2 regions of the Corynebacterium atrinae genome follow, and region 1 is predicted to be linked to the other one. Evidence: riboswitches for the same ligand, from Rfam matches in the RefSeq annotation. Region 1 holds a riboswitch; the other holds the start of a gene.
What was found. Region 1 has a riboswitch for cyclic di-AMP ahead of CATRI_RS08840 (NlpC/P60 family protein). Riboswitches for the same ligand answer to the same signal wherever they lie in the genome.

Region 1 (14,650 bases):
CCGGGTAGTATCCGACGATGTCTCCCGGCTGGAGCTCCGCCCGAGAAACCGGAGTACCTCCGGCGAGCTGTGCCTGAGAAGTGCGCGGAATGGACTTCCCCTGCTGCTGGTAAGCCCAGTACATCAGGCCAGAGCAGTCAAATTGGTTCGGACCGCTTGCACCCCAGCCATATGGCGAACCCAGCTTGCTCAATGCTGCCGACACCGCGCCACTCCCGGCAAAGGAGGCGATGTCCAACCCGGTGAGAGGGTTATTCTTTGCCATCCACCTAGCTCGGTCTTCGGGACTGAGCCCGTTGACCTTCTCCTCGATATCCTTCACCCGTGCTTTGAGTTCATCCTGCTGCTCCTCGAGCGTGCGCTTTTGTTGCTCCAGCAGTGACTGCTGGAACCCAGCCTCCGCCAAAGCACGGGAGGCGTCGGTATGCGCCTTACCTGCCTCCGCAGTGGCGTCGGAAAGCTTTTCGACGGCCCTCTCCGTGTTCCGCGTCAGCGTCGCTAGATACGCCGAGCGATCGATGGCGTTTTGGGGGCTGCGGGCCGCTATGGCATTGGTGATGGGGTCAATCATGGTACCGCGGTATTTCGCCCCCGCAATGTCATTAACCTGCCCCTGGAATGCCCGCTCAGCCTCCTGGGCAACCTGTGCCCGCTCGCGTGCGCCTTCAGCCTCCACCCGCAGCGAATCGAGGTGTTGCTGGCTTTCCTCGATATCAACCTCGAGTTGCTTGACTTCTTCGCTCTGGCTGGTTGCCTCATGAGAAATCTCGTCCATCGCCGCGATGAGCGTATCGACATCATCAGCGCGCACCATCGCCTCATTCGAGGTCAACAGCACAGCTGCCACAATGCTGGCAGCAATGGTTCGGTATCGACGATTGAGGTGCAGACGAAAAGACAAGGGAACGCTCTCTACAACTGGGTGAAACACAAAGGACGTTCCAACTATAAGCCCCTCCTGAGGAAGAGTTGCTAGCCGCCTAGAAAGTCGTGACTTAAGCGACGAGTGTGACCAAAGTGCCTAACCGGACCAAGGATGGAATCACCAACGCCGCCCAACACAACTGGTGCGGGGCGGCGCGGAAGAGTGCAGCCTAGAAGCGCACTGCCGAGTGGATCGGCATGTAGTTCAGGGGACGCTCAGCGACCGGAGTGCCGGAGCCGAGTGCGTCGATGATCATGCCGTTGCCAGCGTAGATGCCAACGTGCGATGCGCCGCCGTAGTAAGCGATGACGTCGCCGGGCTGCAAGGAATCAAGAGAAACCTGCTGGCCAGCAGATGCCTGCGCCTGAGAGGTGCGCGGGATCGACTTGCCCACCTGCTGGTATGCCCAGGAGGTCAGACCGGAGCAGTCGAAAGCGTTCGGCCCCACAGCACCCCAGCTGTAGGGAGCGCCAATCTTGGAGCGGGCAGCTGCGACGATAGCCTCGCCCGTAGAGTTCGACGAGGATGCAGCAATTGGGTTGGGGACGTTGGAGGTGAAGTTGTTAACCTCGGCCTGCAGGTTCGGGATGAACTGCTGAGCAACGGGGTTGGACTGAATGCCGGGTACCGCGTCGAGGCCCTGAACGTTGAAACGAATGTCCGTGTTCGGGACTGCGACCTCGACTGCGTTAGCAGCGCCGGGGGCCAGAAGGGTTGCACCCATAACGACGGCGGAGGCAGTCGCTGCGCGACGGGTAGCGGTCTTGCTGATACGGCGGTGCTTTGCCATGGATATTTCTCCAAATCTTCCTGTGCGCCTACCGGGTTAGCTGTCGGGTTGGGAGACGGAAGCTTCCCTACCCCACTCCACGGCGATCAAATCGCCGCTCTTGCGGGAATTCACCCCAGATGAATGCTGGTGGTTCCCCGGCCCCTCCCCACTGGCACCCCTAGTGGAATACCCTCGGTTCGGATTAGGCTTGGTATTTTCAGTTCACATCATGTGGCTGCTTCATGGTGAAGCACCTCAATGTCTCAATCAGGTTACGAAACAACAACGAAACTTGTCCAACCCACACGTCAATCAGGCGTTGTTATGAAGCCGTTATCAACCCGTCGCGGCAGAGGCGACCTCCGACTGACAGGCAAGACGATTGGGACATGACCTCCAATAAGGACACGAGATATCTGCGACTACCTGCAACGATGCCATCCCCTTTTGAGTCAGAAAACGTTCCAAGAATGCTCTCCGGAGACTCCCAGCTTCGGCGACAAACGTTTTTTGTGATCCCGCTCACACCCTTAAGGATAATGTCCCATCCGCACCGCGAGTCACAAATGTAACGGTTCGAGATGCCTTCCTCGTGTTGAGCCTTCTGCACTAGACGAACGCGACAGCGCTTCTCCTATATATAAAGAAGGAGCCCGGCACCCCCAGGTATTGGGTGCCGGGCTCCTAATTGGTGAGCGCAGTCTTTCAGAACCTACTAGTCGAGCAGGCCCTTGTCGCGATCAGCCTGACGATTAGCCTCTTGCAGCTTCTCGAACATGGCCTTCTCTTCTGCCTCATTCTCGTGGTGAATGGAGTCGAGGCGATCGGTGACATCCTGCGGATCCGGGCTGAACGCGCCGCCGCGGCTGACGACATCGGCGAAGCCGAGCTCGTTCATCTGCTTCGGGACTCGTGCGCCTGCGTACGCCAACGGCACCGGGTGCCCATGAGAGTCGACCGGGCCTAGCGGCTGGTGGATCTCGACGAAGGCACCATTCGGCATCTGCTTGATGACGCCGGTTTCGATACCGTGCTCCAGGACCTCGCGGTCAGAGCGCTGCAGACCAACACAGATGCGGTGAGTGACGTAGTAGGCCAGCGGCGGCAAGATGATGATGCCGATGCGTCCCACCCAGGTCATAGCATTCAGCGAGATCTGGAAGAAGTGGGCCACGTGGTCGTTACCACCAGAGATGGTAACCAGCATGAAGAACACGATGGACATAACGCCGATGCCGGTACGAACCGGAACATCGCGCGGACGCTGCAGCAAGTTGTGGTGAGCATCGTCGCCAGTGGCCTTCTTCTCAATCCACGGGTAAGCGAACAGAGCCACGACCATCAGACCACAGACCAGGGCAACCCAGAAGGCGGAGGGAATGGTGTAGTTGCCAAGGTAGAGCTCCCACGCCGGCATGACTCGGGCAACACCGTCAGTCCACAGCATGTAGACGTCAGGCTGGGAGCCTGCGGAGACCTGCGAAGGATTGTAGGGGCCGATCGTCCAAATAGCATTGATCGTGGTGAGGCCGGACATCAGCGCGAGCACACCGGCGGTCAAGAGGCCGAAGCCGATTGCCTTGGTGGCGAACAGCGGCATGATGCGAATACCAACCACGTTGTTCTCGGTGCGGCCAGCGCCCGGGAACTGAGTGTGCTTCTGGTACCAAACCAGGGCCAGGTGAGCCGCAATCAAACCGAGGATAATGCCCGGAATGATGAGGACGTGCGCGATGTAGAAACGGTCCAGCATCAGATCGGACGGGAAGTCGCCACCGAAGATGAGCCAGTGCAGCCAGGTACCGATGATCGGCAGACCAACAATGATGGCAGACATGATGCGCAGGCCGACGCCGGAGAGCAGGTCATCCGGGAGGGAGTAGCCCATGAAGCCTTCGGCCATGCCGAGGATGATGAGGGTACAACCGATGATCCAGTTGGCTTCACGCGGGCGACGGAACGCACCGGTGAAGAAGACGCGCAGCATGTGCACGACCATGGCCATCATGAACATCAGTGCGGCCCAGTGGTGCATCTGCCGGACGAAAAGGCCTCCGCGGACTTCGAAGGAAATATCCAGGGCCGTTGCGTAGGCACGTGACATTTCGACGCCGTTGAGCGGAAGGTACGCACCGTCGTAAATCACCTTGGTAATCGACGGGTCGAAGAACAGTGCCAGGTACACACCGGTCAGCAGCAGGATGATGAAGCTGTAGAGCGCCATCTCTCCCAGCATGAAGGACCAGTGGGTCGGGAAGACCTTGTTCAACTGCGGGCGAATGAGGCCCGCGATGGTGTAGCGGGAATCGATATTGTTGCCAGCTTGGGCAAGTTTTTTGCTCATTATGACTTACGCTCCCAGAATGCCGGGCCGACGGGCTCAATGAAGTTACCGTTTGCTACCAGGTAACCGTCTTCATCCACAGTGATCGGCAGCTGCGGAAGTGCACGGGCGGCGGGACCGAAGACGGGCTTTCCGTACTGCAGTGCGTCGAACTGCGACTGGTGGCAAGGGCACAGGATTCGGTTGGTCTGAGCCTCGTAGAGCGAGGTCGGGCAACCAATGTGGGTGCAGATCTTCGAGTAGGCGTAGTAGTCGCCGTAGTGGAAGGATTCCTGACCCTCACGCTCAATTGCGCGCTCCGCGTCAGCAGAACGAAGGCGAATAAGCATGACAGAGTTACGAGGGCCATGGATGGAGTGCATCTGGTTCTCGTACACATCGCGGGTGGGATCGTAGAGGTCGCCATCGTTGCAGTCTTCCTCAGTCAACGGGTAGACGGTCTCCATTCCGCCAGCGGCGAGATCCTCAGGACGGACTCGGACCAAGCGGGAAACACCAGCGGTGGTCCAGTGGGTACCGGCCTGCCCCTTGTGCTCCTCGGCGACAGCACCCGTGTCGCGAGCGAGGTACAGCTTGACGCCCTCGTTCTGCAGGGTCCATCCGGAGGTCCACAGCGTGCCGTCACCCATGATGCCGAGCTCGCCCTTCTTCCACGGGTTCTTGATCATGCCGCCCAGCGGGGCTACAACAACCAGACCGAAAAGAACCGCCGCGCCGCCGAAGAGCCCCTGGAGAGCCTTACGACGACCGAGGGTGGAAGTCTCCCAGGAGTCGTTCAGCAATGCCGTGATCGTGCGACGGTCGACCTCTTCCGAGGGGCCGTCGTGACGACGCTGGACCGAGATCTCCTCGGGCACAATCTTCTTCACGTACAAGACGACAGCCATTCCCAGCGAGATGATGGAAAGACCGGCGGTAAGGCCCAGCAGCGGTGTGTAGAAGGTGTGGAAGAGGTGTCCCTCTTCGCCCAAGTTCTTAAACTCCCACGGCCAGAAGATGTAGACGCCCAGGAAGGCAATCGCCGTCACGATGGCGATGATCAACCAGATTGCGACGCTGCGAGACGCCCGCTTCTCAGCGGGGTCATTGGGAACCGGGAAGCGTGCCTTGCGGTACGCAACGGTGACATCGTCAAGCTCAGTGCCCAGGCGGGCGAGCTCATCGTTGCTCATAGCGTTGAGTTCCTGCTTGGTGTACTTCTTCTTGTCGTTGCTCATGAGCGCGATCCAATCCACATTGCGGCTGCACCAACTAGGGTGATGCCAATGAACCACATAGCCATACCTTCAGAGACGGGGCCGAGGCCACCGAGGCTCCATCCGCCGGGAGACGGAGTCTCCTTGGAAGCCTTGATGAAGGCGATGATGTCCTTCTTCTCGTCGGCAGACAGCTGACGATCAGAGAACTTAGGCATGTTCTGCGGCCCGGTCAGCATGGCCTGGTAGATTTCCTGCTCGTTCGCAGGATCCAGGGTCGGGGCGTACTTTCCGGAGGAGAGTGCGCCACCACGACCGGTGAAGTTGTGGCAGGAGGCGCAGTTCAGACGGAAGAGCTCGCCACCGCGGGCGATGTCTTGGGCGTCGATCTGGCCGTTGTAGTTAGCACCACGGAGATCCTCCATAGCGATGGTGCCGTCCTCGTTGTACACGAGCTCCGGACCGCCACCATTGGCTGCCACGTAAGCGGCCATAGCGAGAGTCTGCTGCTCGGTGTAGCGAGGAGTCTTACGCTCAGCCTGAGCGTCATTCGACATCATCGGCATACGGCCGGAGTGAACCTGGAAGTAAACGGCACCTTCGCCGGTGCCGATGAGCGACGGTCCGCGATCCGGGACGCCTTGGAGGTTGGCACCGTGGCAGGTGATGCAGGCCAGATTGTAGAGGTCCTTGCCCTCTTGGATCAGAGCCTGATCATCACGCTGCGCGGTGGCTACCTGTGCGTCCGGAGTCAGCGCCGTTGCGAGAAGACCCGCGCCGGTGAGGCCGAGGGTCAATGCGAAGGCGCCCGCGATGAGCCGACGCGCCTTGCGCCGACTGCGGACCTTCTTAGCCGGGGTGTTCGACGAAGTGTCGCCCGCGGCGTTGTTCGGAGTATTTTCCATCAGTTTCCCTTTTGAAAATCGTGAACGGAAAGTGAAGGGCTGTAGGCCGAGTAGCTCGGCTGGCTACGGCCTACTGGACTAGGTACAAAGTGATGAAGACGCCGATCCAAATAACGTCGACGAAGTGCCAGTAGTACGACACGACCATGGCCGCGGTGGCCTGTGCCGGCGTGAACTTGGACTTTTGGAGACGGAGGAGGATCACGACAAACGCGATCACACCGGCCGTCACGTGGGCTGCGTGGAAGCCCGTAATGATGTAGAAAACGGAACCAAAGACGCTGGACTGAATAGTCACACCGTGATGGATCATCTCGTAGTACTCGAAGGACAGGAAGCCAAGGAAGGCCACTGCCAATGCCACGGTGATGCCAAACCAGCGTCGAAGACCGTATACGTCACCCCTTTCAGCTGCGAAGACGCCCAACTGTGCGGTGAAGGAGGAGACCACAAGGATCGTCGTAATGATGAATCCATAAGTCACGTTGAGGTGGGAAGTCTGATACTCCCAGTCTCCTGCTAGGCCATTCGCACGCGATGTGAAGTACATCGCGAACAGTCCGGCGAAGAACATCAATTCCTGCGACAGGAACACAATGGTGCCGACACTGACCATGTTGGGTCGGTTCAGTGCCGGAACACGCTGTGGTGCTGCCATACCTGGGTTTGAAACTGCGCTCGTCACGTATGTAAGTATGACGGGTTGAGAGGGGGAAGTCACTTCATATCCCCCCGCCAAGAATGGGCCTTTAGGAACGCGACCTGCGGTTTTGGAGGCACCCCAAGTTCCTGAACTTTTCCCCTTACCCCCGGGAACTTTTCCACCACATTGAACGACGAGGCATTCGTGCAGGTCATCTCCCCCATTAGTGTCCTCGACCCCCCAAGGACACTTGTTTCGCGCAACGATACCCGATGATTCACCCACGGTCTCGAGAACCACACAATCACCCAAAGAGATCTAAATCACATGCAAGCGGCGCGCTTTCCCCTGCTTTCAAACTTTCGGTTGACCCCCTCTGAACTGCACCAACCCCCGCTTCGAGCACCACAAAATGCAGATATCCGTGGCTGACTGAGGTGTGGTGCCGATGACACTTCGCTTCCCGGTAGGCGAAGCAGTAGGCACCCCCTCCCGGACGATGGTCGCCAGCCTGAACCACAGCGAGCAAAACGGCGCCTCCCCCTTCTCAAGGGGAGGCGCCGCCAGGATTGCGTGGAGTTCGTTCAGACCACTAAGGAAACTAGTGCTTTTCCTTAGGCAGCCCGTACTGGAGATTCAACATGGTGCCGGACCATACGAGAAGTACTGCACCGAGGCCAATCATCCAGAAGTGCCAGAAGGCGATGCCGAGTCCGAGGACCGCGATGGAACCGGCCATAGCTGCGGGCCAGATAGAGCTCGGAGAGAAGAAACCGAGAATACCGGCCTTGTCAGCGACCTCAGCCTCTTCCCAATCCTCAGGAACAATATCGGTGCGCCGCTCGGTGAAATTGATGTAGCCAGCGAGCATGATTGCGAGACCGAAGGACAGGACGAGGGCGACGATGCCGACCCACTCCGCGCCGTAGAGGTACGCGTCATCCTGAACGTTGACCGTGGCGAAGATGTAGATCAACGCCATGAGGCCGAGGAACGCGGAGATTCCGTACAGCAGTTTTGAGCTAGGATTCATTGCTTTTCTCCCCGCTTAGGTGTTGGCGTTGTTGTCGACGACGTTGTCGCCGTCCCAGGTCTGACGGGACGAGTTGAACGGGTGGGTAGAGACTGCGTAAGGCGCCTGTCCGATCGACTCGAGTGCCGCGGAATTCGGGGCATCGGGGTTGTCGATGCGGTATTGCATGTAGGCGCGGAAGTCCTCCGGGGAGACAGCACGCAGCTCGAAGTTCATCATCGAGTGGTAGGTGCCACACATCTCGGCACAGCGACCGACGAAGGCACCTTCTTCTTCGATTGCTTCAATCTGGAAAGCTCGCTGCTGCTGGTTGGCTTCCGGGTGGGCGTAAGCGTCGCGCTTGAACAGGAACTCCGGGATCCAGAAAGAGTGAGCAACGTCGCCGGAGGCGAGTTGGAACTCAATTGCAGTGTTGGTCGGGAGGACCAAGACCGGAACCTCTTCGGTGGTGCCAAGAGTCTCGATCTTGTTGAAGTGGAGGTAGGACTGATCACCCTTGGACATGCCATGGATCGGGTTCGGGTTCTTCACCGTCTCCGGGTCATCCACCTTGGACAGGTCAGCCAATGCTTGACGCTCGGCGTCCGCACCGTCGTAGTCAGAACCAGTGGGGCTCAGTTCAGCGGCCACGTTCTGGTAGCCGAACTTCCAGTTCCACTGGAATGCGGTGACGTCGACCGTAACCTGCGGGTCCTTATCCAGGGCAACAACCTTGTGTTGGGTCTGGATGGTGAAGAAGAACAGGACCATGACGATCACGATCGGCATGATGGTCAGCACCAGCTCAAGCGGAATGTTGTACTGAAGCTGCTTCGGGAACTCGCCCTTGCCCTTCTTTTCCGCCTTCTTGGCACCCCAGCTGAAGATGGCCACCAGCATGAGAATCCACATGATGATGCCGATAATCCAGGCGGTAACCCAGACCCACACCCAGAAGTTGTACATGGCGGTAGCTTCCGGGGTGATACCCGTCGGCCAGCCCATGCCTAGAATCTTGCCGACGCCCTCTGGGGGTGCGACGTCGCAACCAGCAAGCATCATGCCGCCGAGAGCCATCACACCGCCGAGACCCGCCTTGCGAGCGAGACCGCGTTTTTTACGCTGTTCCACGTGTGTCTGCCTTCCTGTCCACACTAAATCCCTTGAACACTGGTGAAGCATTCCTATCTCAGGAGGATAGTTCATCCACGGACCTCATCCGAGTGGTTTCACTTCCCCCGCGCAGGGTAATTGCCCACCAACGCCACATAATTCCCCCAGGATGTTACAGCCCATGTGGGATAACCTCCGAAAGGTGCTGGACAAGCACGCAGTGCCATGTAACCCAACTCACATTGACTAGTTGCCTCCATCATCCGAAAGTATCCCTCCGTTAGGGTGCGAGTTCACCCCTTTGCTCGTTTCCCCAGCCCTGCACCCCCGGAGCCCGAAGGCCCACAACGCCGTGATTTAGCGCTAACTCCCCCTTCGGCCGTATCGTAGGGCCATCCACTTCTCATGGTCCGCTCCCCCGGATGCATCCCGCTATATAGAGGAGAAATTCTTAGATGTGTGGCTTTATAGGCTTGCTCACTAGCCGCGGCAACGCCCCTGACTATGTCGAGGCGGTCACTCGCGCGTTGCCGTGTATGCGCCATCGCGGCCCCGATGAAGCGGGCACGTGGAATGACGAGCACGCCGTGTTCGGGTTTAACCGCTTGTCCATCGTGGACTTGGAGCACTCCCATCAGCCATTGGTTTGGGGACCACCGGAGTCTCCCGAGCGTTACGCCCTCATCTTTAACGGCGAGATCTACAACTATCTTGAGCTGCACGAGGAGCTCGGCGCCGCTGGCTGGCAGTTCAACACCAATGGTGACTCAGAAACCATCGTTGTGGGCTACCACCATTGGGGCGAGGACGTTGTGGAGCATCTGCGCGGCATGTTTGCCTTCACCATCTGGGATAGCCAGGAGCAGGTGATGTTCTGCGCGCGGGACCAATTCGGCATTAAGCCGCTGTATTACGCGACTGCGGACGCTGGCACGGTCTTCGCCTCGGAGAAGAAGTCCATTCTCGAAATGGCCCCGGAGTTGGGTCTGGATCTCAGCCTTGACCAGCGGGGTATCGAGCACTACGTCGACCTGCAGTATGTGCCCGAGCCGGAATCTCTCCACACCGCGATTAGGCGTGTGGAGTCCGGCTGCACGGTGACGCTACGCCCGGGAGGGGCGGTCGTCGATAAGCGGTATTTTAAGCCCTCCTTCCCAGTACAGGAAGTCCCGAAGGGACGAGAACAGGACCTGTTCGACCGGATTGCGCGGGTGTTGGAAGATAGCGTCGAGAAGCATATGCGCGCCGATGTCACGGTCGGGTCCTTCCTATCCGGTGGTATCGATTCAACCGCCATTGCGACGCTGGCGAAGCGCCACAACCCGAACTTGTTGACCTTCACCACCGGCTTCGAGCGCGAGGGCTACTCCGAGGTGGACGTGGCGGCAGAATCGGCGGCAGCCATCGGCGTCGAACACATCGTGAAAGTCGTTTCACCTGAGGAGTACGCCAACGCCATCCCGAAGATCATGTGGTACCTCGACGACCCGGTAGCCGACCCGTCCCTGGTACCGCTGTTCTTCGTGGCACAGGAAGCACGCAAACACGTCAAGGTTGTTCTTTCCGGCGAAGGCGCCGATGAGCTCTTCGGTGGCTACACCATCTATAAAGAGCCTCTCTCGCTCGCGCCATTTGAAAAGATCCCCACTCCACTGCGCAAGGGACTGCGACACCTCTCCCGCGTGCTACCTGACGGGGTGAAGGGAAAGTCACTGCTCGAGCGCGGCTCCCAAACCATGGAAGAGCGCTATTACGGCAACGCTCGATCATTCAACTTCGAACAGTTGCAACGAGTCATCCCGTGGGCAAAAGAAGAGTGGGACCACAAAGAAGTCACCGCTCCGATCTACGCTCAATCCCGCGACATGGACCCCGTCGCCCGGATGCAGCACCTGGACCTGTTCACGTGGATGCGCGGGGACATCCTGGTCAAGGCCGACAAAATCAACATGGCCAACTCCCTCGAACTGCGCGTTCCTTTCTTGGACAAAGAAGTCTTTGCGGTGGCCCAAACCATCCCTTACGACTTGAAAATCTCCAACGGGACGACCAAGTATGCGCTGCGCAAGGCCATGGAGCAGATCGTTCCCCCGCACGTGCTGCACCGCAAGAAACTCGGATTCCCGGTGCCGATGCGCCACTGGCTCGCCGGTGACGAACTCTTCGGCTGGGCGCTCGACACCATCAACGAATCCCAGACCGACGACATCTTCAACCGTCCCGCCGTGTTGGAAATGCTCAAGGAACACCGCGACGGCGTCTCTGATCATTCCCGCCGCCTGTGGACCGTCCTGGCGTTCATGATCTGGCACGGCATCTTTGTCGAGAACCGCATCGATCCGCAGATCGAGGAGAAGGACTACCCTGTTTCTCTCTAGTGTGCTCCCTCTAGAGTGAGACGCATGCCTTCTGGATCCCCTCATCACGGCCCCACCGCTCGCACCCAGGCCACCCGCCGAGCGTGGCTCATGCTCGGCGTTGGCCTGGTAGTTTTCCTCATCGCCGGGTTCACCGGGAACTGGTTGCGCGCCCCGGCCTACGCCTGGGGCGCGGCAGCCGTGGCATTCAATATCTCTGCGTGGCGCTCATTCGCGCATCTCGACGCGGCCGGAACCGCCGCCCACGCCGGAGGCGAAGTCCCGTCCAGCCGCGCACGCCGCCTGTTGCTCAACCTGGCCACGGTCCTCTCCTTTGCCACGGTCATTCTCCTCCTCATTGACACCTCCCGTGCTGCCGACCTCCAACGCGCCATCAGCGCAGGAACAGCCCTGACGGTCATCGTGGCCAGCTGGCTGCTCATTCACACCGTCTTCACCCTGCGTTACGCCGCAGAGTACTTCGAAAACGACCCACCAAAGGGCATCGACTTCAACCAAGACGATCCGCCCCGCTACCTCGACTTCGCCTACATGGCGTTCTCGACAGGCATGACGTACCAGGTTTCGGACACGTCGATCACGACCTCCAAGATCAGGACGACGATCCTTATCCACAGCTTCTACGCCTTCATCTTTGGCACCGCCATCATGGCCACGACCATCAATTTGGTGGTTTCGCTGGCTTAAGCTGCCTGTCCGGATGTGATCGCGACGGGCTCCTCGCGACTTTTAGGGCATTTTGACGCCATCAGCGCAACGCGACCTGGGGATTCACCGCCACAGCGCCGCTCAGGTCGCGATCAGGACGTCGCGATCAGCCGTCCTCGCGACCGGAAGCCCTCCCCGAGCACCATCGGCGCGACGCGACCTGGGGATTCACCGCCGCCTCGCCGCTCACGTCGCAATCAGGACGTCGCAATCAGCCGTCCTCGCGACCGGAAGCCCTCCCCCAGCACCATCAGCTCAACGCGACCTGGGGATTCACCGCCACCGCGCCGCTCACGTCGCGACCAGGACATCGCGACGACCCCCGACCACGCTGGCGCCCCTCAAAACCACCCTCAAACCAACAGTGGCCGGCTCCCCCTACCCAAAAGGGGGAACCGGCCACTGCCGTTAAGTATCTGCCGTCATAAAAACATCAGTTGAAGGAATCGCCGCAGGCGCAGGAACCGCCGGCATTGGGGTTATCGATGGTGAAGCCCTGGGACTCGATGGTGTCAGCGAAATCGATGCGAGCACCGGTGAGGTAGGGAACGGACATCTTGTCTACGACGAGGCGGACGCCACCGACCTCGTCGGCCTTGTCGCCATCGAGGGTGCGGTCGTCGAAGTAGAGCTGGTAACGAAGGCCGGCGCAGCCACCGGGCTGGACGGCGATGCGGAGGGCGAGGTCGTCACGGCCTTCCTGATCCAGGAGGGCTTTGGCCTTGACGGCCGCAGCGTCGGTGAGGATAACGCCGGTGCTGGAGGTAGGGGCGGTCATGGGGTTCTCCTTGAGATTGTTGTGCTGCCGGTGTGCGGCGTATAGCCGACCACCATACCCTGGATCCCGGGGGAGGGGCCACCTGGGTTTCAGGGCATCCTAAGTGTGGACGGCGGTCCGCTTACTTATCGTCAACGCTCATCTGTGGACCCATATTCCCGATTCGTGGGCCGAGCCTTGTAGCCTGGGATTCGTGAAACTCCCGTGGCAAAAATCCGAGAATCCTTCTTCTACTGACGTCAACTCTCCGACGAGCGCTGAGCAGTCCTCTGCGGAGTCGGAGCAGCGCCCTAAGGGCTACACACCGCCGAAGGGGCGGCCGACTCCCAAGCGGCGGGAGGTGGAGATCGAGCGGGGTGTGATCCGCGATCCTTCGACTCCTCGTTCCCCTGCTCAGCGCAATGCTCAGCGAAAAGAGCTAAAGAAGTCGATGTCGAAGGAGGAGTGGAAGGCATACAAGGCGAAGGAGCGGGAGGAGTCTCGTAAACACCAGCGGGATATGCAGGCCGCTATGGATCGAGGCGACGAGCGTTACCTCATGGCGCGCGACCGGGGCGAGGAGCGTCGTTTTGTGCGTGACTGGATTGATTCCCGCCGCTTCCTCAACAACTACGTCATGCCGGTGGCAATTGGCTTGTTGGTGATCTTGTTCGTTGGTACGTGGTTGCCGCAGTTTGCCAACATCATGTCCATGTTCGCGATGGTGCTGATGGTCTTCTTCTTCATCGAGGGCATTTGGTTGGGTTCGAAGGTTAATCGTGCGGTCCGGGCGAAGTTCCCTGGCACGTCTGCTGCGGGTTTGGGGCTCGGGTTCTACGCTTATTCCCGCGCGACGCAGCCGCGTAAGTGGCGGACGCCGAAGCCGCGTTTGTCGGTCGGCGATCAGCCGTAGTCCTTAGTAGTCCTTGATCTGTCTACTCGTGTGATGGAGGCTTCACCGTGATGGATGACGCGATGTTTGAATCAGTCAGCGCCCCCGACGAGCAGGCCAGGCAGGCTGTTGTTCAGGCGCTCGGGAATCTGCAACCAGCGGCGGGAATGGGCCGCTTGGCGGAGGTGGCCGCGTGGTTGGCGGCCTGCCAGGGGCAGGTGCCAGCCGCGCCGCTGCAGCGGTGCCGGGTGGTGGTGTTCGCGGGGGATCACGGCGTCGCCAAGCTGGGTGTTTCCGCCTTGCCACTTGAGCTTTCGGTGAAGCGTGCGCAGGCCTTGCAGGTGGGCGATGGTCTGGCGAATGTCCTGGCGCGGGAGGCGGGGGCGTCGATACGCGTGGTCGATGTGTCGTTGGACCACGAGGCATGGGGCGAAGAGCGGGTTTCGCGATCGTCTGGGTCAATTGATCGCGAGGATGCGATGTCGCCGGAGCAGTTCGGGCGGGCCCTGGAAATTGGTAGGCGGGTCGCCGACGAAGAGATCGATGCCGCGGCTGACCTGCTTATTCCGGGTGATTTAGGGGTCGCGACGACGACTGTTGCGGCGGCCGTCATGGGGGCGTTGACTCGCACCGAGCCCGTCGCGATCGTCGGCCCGGGCGTGGGTGTCAGCGATGAGATGTGGAAGATCAAAGTCGCCGCGATTCGCGATGCGATGTTCCGGGTCCGCGGTCAGGTGGCCACTCCGTTGGAGACTCTGCGGATGATTTCTTCGCCGGATTTCGTGGCTCTCGTGGCGTTCATTGCGCAGGCTGCGGCCCGTCGCACCCCCGTGCTTCTCGACGGCGCCCTGGTGTCCGCCGCCGCCTACGTCGCCGAAATGCTCGCCCCGGGAGTGCGTGGGTGGCTGTGGGCCGGGCAGCTCACGCCCGAACCCGCCCACCTCATCGCCCTGCAGGCGATGGACCTCACTCCCCTGTTGGCGCTCGACATGACCGCGGGCCAAG
Region 2 (14,650 bases), 1.2 Mb from region 1:
TCTTCGTGGAGGTCTTCAGCTGCTCGCGGTAGTGAGCAATCCAGCCCGGCAGGCGGCCGATGGCGAAGAGGACGGTGAAGAAGTCCGTCGGGAAGCCCATGGCGCGGTAGATGAGGCCGGTGTAGAAGTCCACGTTCGGGTAGAGCTTGCGGGAGATGAAGTACTCGTCGTTGAGTGCGATCTCCTCCAGCTTCATCGCCAGGTCAAGCAGGTGGTCGCCGCCGAGGTGATCGAGGATCTCGTATGCGGTGTCCTTGACGATGGCCGCGCGCGGATCGTAGTTGCGGTAGACGCGGTGTCCGAAGCCCATGAGGCGGACACCCTTCTCCTTGTTCTTCACGCGGTTCATGAAGTCTGTTGCGTCGCCACCGTTGGCATCAATCTCCTCGAGCATTTCGAGGACGGCCTGGTTGGCACCACCGTGCAGCGGGCCGGAAAGGGCGTTGATACCGCCGGCGATGGAAACGAACATGTTGGCATGCGCCGAACCAATCATGCGGACAGTGGAGGTGGAGCAGTTCTGCTCGTGGTCGGCGTGCAGAATGAGGAGCTTGTCCAGAGCCTTGACCATGATGGGATCAACCTCATAGGGCTCGGTCGGGTAACCGAACATCATGCGGAGGAAGTTCTCGCGGGCGTTGAGGGAGTTGTCCGGGTACATGTACGGAGCACCCTTGGAAGCCCGGTAGGCGTAAGCGGCCAGCATGGGCACCTTCGCCATGAGGCGGACGGTGGCCTTGTCCAGGTGCTCTTCGTTCAGCGGGTCAAGCTCGTCCTGGTAGTAGGTGGACAAGATGTTGACGGAGGACGCCAGTACGGACATCGGGTGCGCGTTACGCGGGAAGACGTTGAACTGCGACTTGAAGTCTTCGTCGAGCAGGGTGTGGTGGCGGATGTCGTCGTTGAACTTGTGCAGCTCCTCGACGGTCGGCAGCTCACCGTTGATCAGCAGGTAGGACACCTCGTTGAAGGTGGCGTTCTCCGCCAAATCAGCAATGTCGTATCCACGGTGGCGCAGGACGCCATTTTCACCATCGATGTAGGTGATCTCAGATTCGCAAGAGCCGGTGGAGACGTAGCCTGGGTCGAAGGTCACCAGACCGGTATCAGCCAGCATCTTCCCCAGGACAACACCATCATTGCCTTCTGTGGCTTTGATGATGTCCATTTCGAACTCGCCGCCCGGGTAGTGGAGTACGGCCTTGTCATTGTTGTCAGTAGCCACTGTGTACCTTTCAGACTTCTCTAGTCGACCTTGCCCCGCGTCGAGGGTTCAACCGCCGATGGGGACCATATGGAGGTGTGATGCCCACCGTAGTCCCATCATGACGGTGAGTCATTTTCAGCTTAGGTGACGCTTTCACGTTGAGCGTGCCGCATTTTAGCTCCCTATCCCCCCACGGCGAGGGGCCGGGAAGTGAAGATGACGACACTTTAATGTTGCGCTCCCACCACGAGGCATTTCAGCTCCTCCGAAAGGAGCCGCCCGCCCCGCTATAGGTGGATCAGGGCACAGTTTAGCAAATTATGTGATGGGGGCAACATGATTCTTCTTTACAGGTCACACCCGTTGACTTTGCCACGTTGTGGTACCCCCGCCCCCTGGAAATTACCCCCATCATCCGCGTTCCCACCAGTTGCGGATTTAGGCCTTGGAGTTGAGCAAATAGCGGCTAGAGTAATGGTCGGTCCAGCACCCTCCCCCTCCCCAAGCGATGAAAGGGACAACTTCCTCATGAGTGAGTTCCCCACCCTGCCCGCCGACCTCATCCCCAATGACGGCCGCTTCGGCTGCGGGCCGTCCAAGGTCCGCCCTGCTCAGATCCAGGCCATCGTCGACGGCGCCGAGAACATCATCGGCACCTCTCACCGGCAGCCTGCCGTCAAGAATGTCGTTGGTTCGATCCGGGACGGCCTGTCCGACCTCTTCTCCCTGCCGGAGGGCTACGAGATCATTCTTTCCCTGGGTGGTGCCACCGCCTTCTGGGATGCCGCCACTTTTGGGCTCATCGAGAACAAGTCCGGGCACCTGTCCTATGGCGAGTTTTCCTCCAAGTTTGCAAAGGCCGCCAAGCAGGCCCCGTGGCTCGCAGAGCCCACGGTGATCGAGGCCCCAGCCGGTGATGCCCCCAGCCCGCAGGCCATCGAGGGCGCTGATGTCCTCGGCTGGGCACACAACGAGACCTCGACGGGCGCGATGGTCCCGGTCGTCCGCCCCGCTGGCTCCGAAGGCTCCCTCGTTGTCATCGATGCCACCTCCGGTGCCGGTGGCCTGCCCGTCGATATCTCCCAGACGGATGTCTACTACTTCTCCCCGCAGAAGTGCTTCGCCTCCGACGGCGGCATCTGGTTGGCAGCCATGTCTCCGGCGGCAATCGAGCGCATCGCTGCCATCAGCGCCAGTGGCCGTTTCATCCCCGCATTCCTGGATCTGCAGACTGCCGTGGAAAACTCGCGGAAGAATCAGACTTACAACACCCCGGCGGTGGGCACGCTGCTGATGCTGGAGAACCAGGTCACCTGGATGAACGACAACGGTGGCCTCGACGGCATGGTCGCCCGCACCACCGCTTCCTCGAATGCCCTGTACAACTGGGCCGAAGCCCGCGAGGAGACGACCCCTTATGTCTCCGACCCGGCGAAGCGTTCACTGGTGGTGGGCACCATTGACTTTGATGATTCGGTGGATGCCGCGGTCGTCGCCAAGGTGTTGCGCGCCAACGGCATCCTTGATGTCGAACCCTATCGCAAGCTGGGCCGAAACCAGCTGCGTATCGGTATGTTCCCGGCAATCGACTCTGCGGACGTCGAGACGCTGACCAAGGCCATCGATCACGCCCTTAATTCGGGTGTCGCCCGGGTATAAGCCCCGTTGACCCGCATCAACATGCGCCGGACCTGCCACGGTTCGGCGCATGTCTGCGTTAGGGTAGACGCATCAGTCCCGCTGGCCCGAAGGAGAACTCATGCGCGAGCTGTTCCTCGTCAATGAAGATTCAACCGATACCTCCTTGGTGCTGCGCGCCGAGGATGGCGAACAGTTCTTCGTTGCGGTCGATTCGCTTGACGACGCCGCCCGCACCTCCCTCTTGGCCCCTCCCGCCGTAGAAACTCCGGCAGAGCCGGAGCCCGAGGAAGCCGTCGTCGAGGTTGAACGTTCCATTCCCGCGCCGGACCCACTGCTCACCACTCCCCTGACCATGCGCCCGCGAGACATCCAGGGGCGCATCCGCAGCGGCGCCAGCATCGCCGACCTCGCCGAGGAGATGGGCGTTGCCGAGTCCCGCGTCGAGCCTTTCGCCCACCCCGTCATCCTGGAGCGCCAACGCATGGCGGAGCTGGCTAAACAGGCCCACCCTATCCGCGAAGACGGCCCGGCCAAGCTGACCCTGTGGGAAGTCCTCGCCACGGCGTTCGCCGCCCGTGGTCAATCCGTCGCCGACAGCACGTGGGATGCCTACCGCGAGCCCACCGGCAAGTGGGTCGTGCGCGTGAGCTGGACGGCGGGGCTATCGGACAACGAAGCCGAATGGACCGTCAACAACCACGCCTCTTCCGCATCGACGGCTGAAGCCCGCAACGCCATCGCCGCGGACCTCACCGACCCCGATTTCGTCCAGCCCGTGCGCACCTTGACCTCCGTCGGGCGGGGCAACCGCTACGAAGAAGAGCCCGACGACCTCGACTTCGAAGGCGACGGAGTCGCCGAAGGTGAGGAGTTTCTGCGCCACCCGGACCCGGAGGATAAGCCCGCGGCGTCGACGAAGCGACGTCGTAAAGCAGTGACCCCGCATTGGGAAGACGTCCTCCTCGGCGTGCGGACGAATACGAAGCGCCCACGCGGGTAGCAATGGAATCCGTTGTTACCCTCTGGTTCGTCACGGCCGCCGAGCCAGCCACGGTCATCGAGGCGGAGCCCAAGGCCGACCGCGGCTACGGCCGCAAGTACCTCGCGCAACTTAACCCCGCGTGGCCGATCGTGCCCATCGGCCAATTCCCCCTCAACCGCTCCGCGCCCGCCTCGACTGGCGAGTTCTACGTCGCCGGATTCCCCGGCCTCACCATCGTGCAGACGGTCATCCAAGACGTCCCCCAGCTCTCCGAGATCAGCTCACGCCTGCTCGATTCCGTGCCCGCCGCCGAGGTTTATGCTTTCGCGAGCGGCGCCCGCGGCTACGGCGGATTCGCCCATTGGCGCGGCGGAGTGCTCAAACGCTCCCTGTGTGCGACGCGCACCCGCACCTACGAGGACGTCGGCCTGCCTGAGCCCTTTGAGTCGCCCTTCTGGGCCGGCGAACGCGCCGAATCAATCGGCGGGATCTCCCTCCCTTTCGAGCCCAGCGACTTGGTAGAAGAGGCCCAGCGGCAGTGGATTGGTGTCGATGTCTCCCCCGAGGGACCCGATATCCAAGTCGTGGCTTACGCCGTGGACGGCCGCCCCGAACCGAAGTTCAATGATGCCCCCCAGGGCCGTGTCAGGCAGGCCCCGGAGCTAGGGCCGGTGGATGGCGACTATGACGACTACGAGGAACACAAGGAAGAGTCAGACGCGTTCGTTCGTTTCGCGGATTCTTCAGCGGAGGCTGTCCAGAGCTTCCGCGGATCGCTGACCCGACGGTGGCGCAACGCCCGCGCCTACCTGAGCGACAAACTGCGGCATACCGACCGCGGCTAGGTCTGCCCGCTAGCGCAGGCTGCGATCGCGTTCGTAGAAGGCGATCGCCGCCGAAGTGGCCAGGTTGAGGGAGTCGGTGCCCGGTGCCATGGGGATTCGGGCGCGGACGTCCGTGGCACGCATCGCGTGTTCTGTCAGGCCCGGGCCCTCGGAGCCGACGAGCAGGGCGACTTTGGGGTGGGGATTCCCTGCGGCGTCGACAAGCGCATCAGCGAGGTGGGCGGCGTTGGGATCTGGGGTGAGTGAGACGAGGTGGAAGCCGGCGTCGCGTAGTTGCGACAGGGACCGTTGCCACGTCGTGTAGGTGCCTTCCAGGTGCGCGTAGGGGGTGCGCAGGACGTGACCCATGGAGACGCGAACGACCCGACGGTAGAGCGGGTCGGCGCAGCCATTGCCAAAGAGCATGGCGTCCGCGCCCATTCCGGCGGCGTTGCGGAAGAGCGAACCAATGTTCTCGTGGTCGCCCACTCCCTCGAGGACGACGATGGTCGAGGCGGAGGCGAGGATGGACTCCACGGAGGGCTCCGGGGCGCGGTCGGCTGCAGCGAGGAGGCCGCGGTGCATGTCGAAGCCTGCCACCTCGGTGAGCATGTCGCGGGTGACCTCGTAGATGGGGATGGCGTCGTCCACATCGTGGGATTCGAGGAAGGTGTCGAGCTTGCGGGCGTAGCCGACGATGCTGCGGACCGGGAAGCGGGATTCCAATAGTCGGCCGACCACGAGGGGGCCCTCGGCGATGACGAGTCGGCGGGAGGGTCCGTCGGACTTCTTTAGGTCGCGGACGTCATCCAGCCGGGGGTCGGCAGGGTCGTCAATACGAATGCGCATGGGTTAGTTGATGGCCTGCAGGATCGGGTCCATGCCGAAGAAGAGAACGAAGAGGGCGGAGACGAGCCACATGATCCAGTGGACGTCCTTGGCTTTACCTGCGGCCACGGCCATGACGGAGAAGGCAATGAAGCCGACGCCGATGCCGTTGGCGATGGAGTAGGTAAACGGCATGATGACGATGGTGAGGAAGGCCGGGAGGGCGATGTGGAACTTCGACCAGTCGATGTCGGTGATCTGGGCGATCATCATGGCGCCGACGATGACGAGCACGGGTGCGGCGGCCTCGATCGGGACGACCTCGTAGAGCGGGGTGAGGAACATGGCCAAGAGGAACAGCACGCCGGTGACAATGTTGGCCAAGCCGGTGCGGGCGCCGTCGGCGATACCTGCGGAAGAATCGGCGTAAACAGTGGCCGAAGAGGTGGAGGTGCCGCCGCCGACGATAGCGCCGAAGCCCTCGACGACCAGGGCCCGCTTCATGTCGGGCAGCACGCCGTCGTCACCGACGAGGTTGCCCTGCTTACCCAACGCGGTCATGGTGCCCATGGCGTCGAAGAAGTTGGCCAGGACGAGGGTGAACACCAGCAGCGACGCGGCCAGCACACCGATGCGGGTGAAGGCGCCGATCAGGTCGACAGCGCCGACGAGGGAGAGGTCCGGCAGACCTCCGAAGGTGTCAGGGATCATGGGCACGGCCAGCGACCAGCCGGTGGGGTTGGGCTGGCCGTCTTCGAAGGAGGCGCCCGAGTGGGTGACGGCTTCGACGATCATGGCGATGACGGTCGTGGCGACGATGCCGAGGAAAAGGCCACCGCGCACGCGGCGGACGACCATGAAGCCGCAGATGATGAGGCCGAGGACGAAGGTGAGGGTCGGCCACGAGGCGACGGAACCGTCGATGCCCAGGCCGACGGGGACGGTGGTGCCGGCGGCGTCGGGGATGCGGCGGACGAAGCCGGCGTCGACAAGCCCGATCATGGCGATGAACATGCCGATGCCCACGCCCATGGCAGCCTTCATGGACTGCGGGATGGCGCGGAACACGGCGGTGCGGAAGCCAGAAATTGCCAGCACCACGATGACGATGCCGTCGATGACGACGAGGCCCATAGCTTCTGGCCAGGTCAGGCCCTCGCTGGCGACGAGGGTGACGGCAACGAGTGTGTTCAAGCCCAGGCCAGCGGCAATGCCGAAGGGGTAGCGGGCGATGAGGCCGAAGGCGATCGTCATCACGCCGGCGGTGAGGGCGGTGGCGGCCGCGACCTGCGGGATACCCAGGGTGTTGCCGTTCACGTCTTCGACAGTGCCGATGATCAGCGGGTTGAGGATGACGATGTAGGCCATCGCGAAGAAGGTGACCACGCCGGCGCGAACCTCAGTGCCGACGGTGGAGCCTCGTTCCGAGATATGAAAATAGCGGTCCAAGGCGCTGCTGTTTCGGGCCGTTTGCACGCCAGCGGTCATGGTGTGGTTCCCCTGTTCAGAAATTCAATTGTGGCTCAAATGGTGACAATTCCAACCACTGAATTTTGGACTCAATCGCGTTTCCACACAACTTCGCCTAGATTCATGAGCGATATCCCAAGGAGCTGAGCTACGTGTACGCCACAACTTTCCTCATGCGTGATGGTCGGGTGGCCAACCTAGGTGCCCACCTTCATCGGCTGCGCACTGCGACCACTTTCCACCCCTCCGCCGAGGACGAAGTGTTGGCGACGTTGCGCTCCGCGGGCCCCGGTGTCTTCCGCCCCCACATCGAGGTAGTGGGCTCCACAGTGTCCGTTGACCTGCGGCCCGCGGTGATGCCGCCGGATGATGTGGTGGTCGATGCCGAGGGCATTCGGGATGAGCGCCGTCGCCCGACGCGCAAGGGTCCGGACTTTGGGTGGCAGATGAACAAGCTGCAGCGGGTGCGTAATCGAGGCGCCGGTGCTGGATTGCTTGTCGACGAACGCGGCAACATCATCTCCGGCATCTTCTCCAGCGTCCTCTACCTCAGCGGGGGTACCGCCCACGTTTCCGCGCACCCCCGCGCCGCGCAGTCCATCACGCTGGACGCCACCTTAGGCATGCTTATCGACGCCGGGGTCGACATCGTCGAGCATCCCTCCGGTCTGCCCATGCATCAGCTCCGCACCAAGGAGACGTGGTTGATGAGCTCGCTGGAAGGTGTCCGCAACGTCACCGGTTGGATGGAATACGGTTCCACTCTTCCGCCGCAGATCACCGGTCAACCACGGGGAGGGGCTCCCACCCACCGCGAGATCAACGAGCGGATGTGGGCAAAGGCGGAAAACGTCTAGAAGACGACTAGAAGATGATGCCTTCGTCGTCGTAGGCATCGGGGGCGTCGACAAGCGAGTCGGCGGGAGTGCGCGAGTGGGCACCGCAGCCGTACTTGGCATGCACCAGGTGGCCGTCGGCCGAGTATTCATTGACACAAGCCCCGAAATTGGAGCCAATGACATCGCCGACGGGGACAAAGAAGGCACAGGTGCCGCAGTCGAGGGTGGCTTTTTCGGCGAACTCACTGGTCGGGCCATATTCGCCGGTGCGCCAGCGCTGCAGCGCGTCCCGCAGGCCCTGATCGGAGAGCTTTCCCTCGTCGTCGAGGCGCGAATCATCAGGTTCCGGCGGCATGAGATCGCCGGGGCCTAGGTCGCCAGGGCGAATCCGATCGGCCCACGGCACCCATTCGGGAGCCTGCAGCGCGTCCCCGCTCGGTGCGGGCACGAGCGCCAGCTCGTTGATAGTGACGTGCCGTGAGCCCGAGGCACAGGCCAGGACCGCGTTCCACTCCCAGCCGCTGTAGCCGGGGACATCCGCCGCGAAGCGGTGATTTGCCACATTGCGCCCCAGAACCTGGACCCCGATGTGGTCGCCTACCCCGCCGTCCCCGAGCTCCTCCAGTGCGGTGCGGGCGAGGTCGACGGCCTGGGCGTCGAGAAGCGGGCTGTTTTTCCGGCGACGATTGCTAGGGGACACGCCACTCATTATGGGCCATCTGGGGCAGAATGTTGGTCATGAGCCTCCGAGTCGCCGCCTCAGCCTTCGCTTTAGCCGTGGTTCCCGCTCTCGCCTTGAGCGCCTGCGCGGCCCCCAAGGAGAAGGCGGGCCTGGCCGTCGAACCGTTGGAGGCCAACATCATCACCTCCTACCCATTTGACGTGTTGAGCTTCACCCAAGGGTTGGAGATGGAAGAGGACGGCACTCTGCTCGTCGGTACCGGCCAATGGGACAAGTCCCGCCTCTATCGCCGCGACTTGTCTGGCCAGGAACTGGCGTCGGTGGACCTGGAGCCGCGGTTCTTCGGGGAGGGCATCACCCGTCACGGCGACGTCATTTGGCAATTGACTTGGCTCAACGGGATCGCCATCAAGCGCGATGCGCAAACGCTGGCGGAATTGGACCGCGTTGACTACCCCGGTGAAGGCTGGGGGCTGTGCTCCTTCGCGGACGAACTCATCATGTCCGACGGCACGGACGAGTTGCGCCACCTTGACCCCGTAACCTTCGAGGAACGCTCCCGCACCGTGGTAAACCGTGAAGACCAAGAAGTCATCGACCTCAACGAACTCGAATGCGTCGATGGCAACGTCTACGCCAACGTCTTCCTCAGCACCGACATCTTGCGTATCGACGCCGCCACCGGCCAGGTCACCGGCACCATCGACGCCTCAGGGCTTCCCAACAATTCCAACCCCGATCCCAACAATGTCCTCAACGGGATTGCGCACATCCCCGGCACCGATCGCTTCCTGCTCAGCGGCAAGCACTGGCCCGACCTGTATGAGGTTGAGTTCGTTCCCCAACGGTAGGATGGGGACCCATGGCCACCCGTAAACAGGCGCGGCAGAAGTCCCTGCTGCAGATCCTCGCTCTTCTGATTGCCGTCGTTATCCTGTTGGTCGGCGGTGTGTTGCTGCAGAATTGGTGGAACAATCGCCCCGGCCCACAGCCGCAAGATGTGACTATCGGCGCGAGCGTCGGAGACACCTCCCTCGAGATCTCCCCGTACCTGGTGTGCGAGCCAGGCGTGGAATGCCCCGAAGGCGAGGTACCCAATCTAACGGTGGGCCCCGAGGACACGCTGGTGCTAGAGATCCCCGAGGAGATCTACGACCACGACTGGCAAGTCCTCATGATCTACGACGATCCGGCGGCCAACGACCAACAACTCCATGGCGCCAACGACGCAGAGCGAGTGGAGATCCCGGGTTCAACCGAGCCGACTGGCGAGAACTCCGACCGCCCCCGCCTCATGGTCGTCGAGGTTTCCTCCGTCATGCTCGGATACAACGAGGCCGGCGAGGAAACTCCTTATACAACGGTGTGGTCACTGAGCACGATGAGCTAGCGAACGCGACGCGGCACTAAGCGTCGAGCTCCTTCGCCACGGCGCGGAGGATTTCCGCGACCTGGCGGCCGACCTTACGCTCGGGGTAACGGCCAGCGGCGAGCCCGGGCTGCACCTGGGTTTCAAGCAAAGTAAGCAAGTCGGAAATCATGCTGGAGAGTTCCTCCGGCTTGTGCTTGTGAGTGGGCCGGCGGCGCGGGGAGTCCAGTACTTTGACGCGCAGCGCTTGGGGGCCGCGGCGGCCGGCAGCGAAGTCAAATTCAATGCGCTGCCCAGCAACCAGCTCTTCTACGCCCTCAGGCAGCACCTGCTTGCCGACATACACATCCTCATCCCCCGGGTTAGAGACGAAACCGAAGCCCTTTCCGGCGTCGTACCACTTCACCTTGCCGATCGGCACGATCCTCACCACTTTCCTTTTCTTAACACGTGAAGGCACGAGTATACCCCGGCCACGGGTGAGGATCACGCGCCCTCCTCCGCCCGTTACCGCGGCCACCGCACCATAATGAGACACACGTCACACTAGAGGCGGTTGGCGGGGCTGGCCTGGGAAAAACCGTTGCAGCCCCGCCTTGACCAAAGGAAATTAGAGCCAACTTGTGAGTCGAGCGTGACTAAAACGTTATAAACCGTTACTCTGCATGGCAGGCACAGCGTCGGTCATACCCCTCGCCTCCCACGCCGAATCCTGTCCAGGATGGCGAGAGACCACGTAAGTCGTGCACCACAATCGTGAATAATTCCATGTGGACAGGAGCGGGGAAACCACCGCGGACCTCAAGTATCACCAGAGTTTCGCAACGGGCATCCGCCCTCGGGGTGAAGCCACCATCTGGCCGGGCACAGTGATCCTCCGCCCGAACCCGACAGCTCACTTCGCAGGCGTCAATATGAGAGGAACACTTTTCAACATGGCACGTCATTCCCGCAAGACCGCGTCCCTCGGCACCAAGTTCGCCGCCACCACCGTCGCTTTCGGCGCAGCAGCTGCCCTGCTCGCCCCGACCGCTTCCGCAGCTCCCGACTCCGACTGGGACCGTCTCGCTCAGTGTGAGGCTGGTGGCAACTGGCAGATCAACTCCGGCAATGGCTACCACGGCGGACTGCAGTTCTCCCCGGCTACCTGGCGTGCCTACGGCGGCGCCGAGTTCGCCCCCTACGCCTACCAGGCCACCCGTGAGCAGCAGATCGCTGTCGCCGAGCGCACCCTCGCCGGCCAGGGCTGGGGCGCATGGCCCTCTTGCTCCGCACGTCTGGGTCTGAACTCCGCTCCGACCCCGCGCAGCGTGGCCGCTGACGCCCCGGCCGTCGTCCAGCAGATCGTCGAGCAGGCAGGCGCCTCCTCCGACGCCCTCGCCGTCGATGCAGTCTACAGCGCCATCCAGAGCAACCTCGCTCAGTTCGGCATGCAGGTTCCGGCTGGTCTCGAGGCCGCCTACAGCGCCAACCGCGGCAACTTCGATGCTTTCTACGGCGCTAACCGCCACATCATCGATCCGGCCCTGGGCCTCTAAACTCCCCCAGACGCCTGACACACCCCCGCACCGCTTGGTGCGGGGGCTTAGTCGTCGGAGGGACCAGTGTGGGGTGGGTGCCAAGAGTGCGATATGACTTCACCCATTAATCGAGTGCCCGGATCCCGCCACTCGATTAATGGGTGAAGTCATATCGCACTTTTACCCCGTAGGCGCGCAGCGTGTTGCCGAAGGCTCCGTAGCGAACGAGTGTGTCGGCCGAGCCATCTGATTTCCAGGCCGACCCCAAAACCCGCACTCGCTAACAACTCTGGCATCTAACTGCCTTCCGAACCCACCAAGTTGTTAGCGAAAGCGGGTTTTCACGTTGAGAGAGACGCAGACACGCCAATCCCCCGCACCCTGGCCAGCACAAACGTGCCTGGGGTGCGGGGGATCCGCGATGGAAGAAAAGTACGCTTAGTGGTTGAAGCGGGTGTACGGGTGGACGTAGCCGAGCTGCTCGGCCGGGACCGGAAGCACGGTGTCGTCGCCGAAGGGGCTGGACGCGCCAGCCAGCTTGGAGATCAATTCGGTCACCACGTGACCGTCTTCAGGGATATTCTTCGGCCAGGCCGGATCGACGTAGCCCTTCTTCTCAACGTTTGCCATGCCGTCCATTCTTGCAAACCCGGGGACAAAAAGTAACTTGAACTGCCATTAAACTCGTCCACACCATGACATCTACCCCCGATCGTCCCGATTTCCGCACCTGGTTGGCACAGCGCAGCGATGATGAGCTGAGTTTCCTCCTCGGCGCGCGCCCCGACGTGGTCTTGCCGCTCCCCCCGGGGATCACCCCCTTGGCGGCTCGCTTGCAGCTGCGTGCCTCAGTCGGGCGGACGTTGAGGACACTCACGGCGCTTGAGCTCGCGGTGGTCGAAGTCGCGGCTGAGCTGGGGGCGGAGCTGGAGCCGATCACCTCCACCGCCCTCCATGAAGAAGCAGATCGGCGCATTCCCGCTGCCACCCCAGGGCAGATCCAGGCGGCCGCGGACAGGCTAAGCGCGCTCGCCATTCTCTTTGGCAGCCCCGGCAGCCTGCTCCTCACTAGTGAAGCGATGCCGGCGTTGCCGCAGGATTGGCAGCTGCTGGACAGCACGACTCCGCAGTTGCCGGATGATCTTCCTGCCCAGCAGCGCGCCATTCTGGACACGTTGCTCCATTCCGGTGGCGTGGGCACGACCAGGCACGCCGCCCCAGATGCTGATCCCGCCCACCCCATTTCGCAACTCCTCTCCGCTGGACTGCTCACCCGCGTTGACGCGGGCACCGTGCGCCTACCCCGCGGCATTCGCGCCGCACTCTTGGGACGCCCGCAGGTGGCCCGGCCGTTGGTCCCCTCGCTGCGGGTGAGAGGGGAGATGCTTAACGACGCCCGCGGCCTCGACCGCGCCGACACCATCGGCGCCGGCGCGGGGCTCGAGGTCGCCCGCCATCTGCGGCAGCTGCTGGATTGGCTAGGTGCGCATCCGGCAGAACTTCTCAAGGATGGTGCTCTCGGTGTGCGGGCTACGGCCTCCTTGTCTCGCCAGCTCGGGGTCAGCGAGGAAGAGATCAATCGGCTTGTTGGCCTCGGCACGGCTGCCCGGCTGCTCGCCCGCGGCGAGGAAGGCTTGGCTCCCACGCAGGCGGCTGATGAATGGTTAGAGGCGGAACTGAGCACGCAATGGCTGACCCTGTTGCGCAGCTGGCTCACCTCCCCCTGGGCTACGTGGCTCGTGGGGAAGAAGGATGAGAAGAAGCTCCCGATCCGTTTGCTCTCCGAGGCGTCTCTCCGCCCGCAGTTGGCTGAGCAGCGCCAGCTCGTGCTTTCTCAGTTCTCCCACCCTGCCCCCGGGGTGAATTTGAGCGACGAGGACATGCTGGATGATTTCTTCTTCACCCACCCCATCGCCGCCACTCTTTTGCCGCCGAGCACCGTGGAAGAGATCCTCGCCGAGGCCCGCTGGATTGGGGCCCTCGCCGGCGGTACCGCCACTTCCCTGTTGCGCGCGCTGCTCGACCCGGAGGCCGATGCCGACTCCGTCGCTGCCGATACCACCCCGGGTACCGTCGAGCGCGTCATCGCGCAAGCGGATATGACGATCCTCGCCCCGGGCCCGCTTCCCCGTTCCCTGCAGACGGAATTGGAGTTGCTCGGTGACCTCGATTCGGGCGGGTTGGCCAGTGTCTATCGGGTCTCTGATGCGTCCATTCGCCGCGCTCTCGACGCCGGCCGCACGGCGGAAGAGGTGAAGAACTGGCTGGGCGACCACGTCCTCGGCGAGGTGCCGCAGTCCATCACCTATCTCATCGACGACGTCGCGCGTCGCCACGGCACCCTCCGCGGTGGACCCGCGCTAAGCTACGTGCGTTGCGATGACCCAGCCCTCCTGGCTGAGGCCGGCCGCTCGCCTGCCGCCGAAGACGTCGCTCTCCAGATCATCGCCCCCACCGTCGCCATTTCCCAGGCCCCTTTGGTCCGGGTTATCGACGCCCTGCGGGGGGCTGGTTTCCAACCCGTGGCTGAGGATGCCTCGGGGGCCTTGTTGGACATTCGTCCGCAACCTCTGCGGTTGCCCACTCCCCCGCCAGCCGCCACTCGCACCACCGCTTTACCCACCGAGCGCATTGCCGCGGCGGTGACCGCGATCCGCCACGCGGACGACACCTCCCAGAAAGTACCTGCCGAAAGCGGGAGGACTCTGGCAGTGTTGCAGGCGGCGGCGCGGGGCGGGCGGACGGTGACCCTCGGGTTCGTCGATAAGCAGGGGCGCGCTGTGCACCGGGTGGTGACGCCGCTGACGGTGAGCGCCGGCCAAGTCGACGCCCTCGACGAAGTCTCTGGTGACGTGCAGCGATTCCTGCTGCGTCGCATCACGGAGGTGCTGTTGGACTGACGTGCCATAATGGCGTCCATGGCTTTTGGCGACGGACCCCTCATCGTGCAATCGGACAAGACGGTCCTGCTGGAGATTGATCACGCCCTGGCCGATGAGGCCCGCGCCGCCCTCGCGCCGTTCGCCGAGCTAGAACGCGCCCCCGAGCACGTGCATACCTATCGCATCACGCCCCTCGCGCTGTGGAACGCGCGCGCCGCGGGCCACGACGCCGAGCAGGTGGTCGATGTCCTGGAGCGTTTCTCCCGCTTCCCCGTCCCCCAGCCTTTGCTTATCGACGTCGCCGAGACCATGTCTCGCTACGGTCGCGTGCGGTTGCACAAACACCCGGCCCACGGCCTCGTCCTCGAATCGGCCGAGCCAGCGATCCTCGCCGAGCTGGAACGGC

Region 2: another riboswitch for cyclic di-AMP. It lies ahead of CATRI_RS03345 (resuscitation-promoting factor Rpf1 domain-containing protein); the one in region 1 lies ahead of CATRI_RS08840 (NlpC/P60 family protein).

Annotation. Positions count from the first base shown of each region.
Region 1 covers NZ_CP046977.1:1,810,298-1,824,947, forward strand. Annotated here, with positions in the region: gene CATRI_RS08835 (C40 family peptidase) at 1-901, opposite strand, end outside; gene CATRI_RS08840 (NlpC/P60 family protein) at 1,095-1,715, opposite strand; cyclic di-AMP (ydaO/yuaA leader) riboswitch at 1,727-1,916, opposite strand; gene qcrB (cytochrome bc1 complex cytochrome b subunit) at 2,413-4,041, opposite strand; gene qcrA (cytochrome bc1 complex Rieske iron-sulfur subunit) at 4,041-5,258, opposite strand; gene qcrC (cytochrome bc1 complex diheme cytochrome c subunit) at 5,255-6,142, opposite strand; gene ctaE (aa3-type cytochrome oxidase subunit III) at 6,213-6,827, opposite strand; gene ctaF (aa3-type cytochrome oxidase subunit IV) at 7,387-7,818, opposite strand; gene ctaC (aa3-type cytochrome oxidase subunit II) at 7,834-8,928, opposite strand; gene asnB (asparagine synthase (glutamine-hydrolyzing)) at 9,366-11,288, shown strand; gene CATRI_RS08880 (DUF1345 domain-containing protein) at 11,313-11,975, shown strand; gene CATRI_RS08885 (HesB/IscA family protein) at 12,430-12,774, opposite strand; gene CATRI_RS08890 (DUF3043 domain-containing protein) at 12,968-13,666, shown strand; gene CATRI_RS08895 (nicotinate-nucleotide--dimethylbenzimidazole phosphoribosyltransferase) at 13,729-14,650, shown strand, end outside.
Region 2 covers NZ_CP046977.1:658,105-672,754, reverse strand. Annotated here, with positions in the region: gene CATRI_RS03400 (citrate synthase) at 1-1,225, opposite strand, end outside; gene serC (phosphoserine transaminase) at 1,736-2,866, shown strand; gene sepH (septation protein SepH) at 2,967-3,848, shown strand; gene CATRI_RS03385 (DUF6928 family protein) at 3,851-4,675, shown strand; gene CATRI_RS03380 (TrmH family RNA methyltransferase) at 4,685-5,503, opposite strand; gene CATRI_RS03375 (NCS2 family permease) at 5,507-6,970, opposite strand; gene CATRI_RS03370 (aminotransferase class IV) at 7,105-7,809, shown strand; gene CATRI_RS03365 (DUF3027 domain-containing protein) at 7,817-8,500, opposite strand; gene CATRI_RS03360 (glutaminyl-peptide cyclotransferase) at 8,530-9,324, shown strand; gene CATRI_RS03355 (DUF2771 domain-containing protein) at 9,336-9,863, shown strand; gene CATRI_RS03350 (cold-shock protein) at 9,880-10,263, opposite strand; cyclic di-AMP (ydaO/yuaA leader) riboswitch at 10,590-10,768, shown strand; gene CATRI_RS03345 (resuscitation-promoting factor Rpf1 domain-containing protein) at 10,778-11,380, shown strand; gene CATRI_RS03340 (hypothetical protein) at 11,801-11,992, opposite strand; gene CATRI_RS03335 (helicase-associated domain-containing protein) at 12,058-14,262, shown strand; gene CATRI_RS03330 (DNA repair helicase XPB) at 14,281-14,650, shown strand, end outside.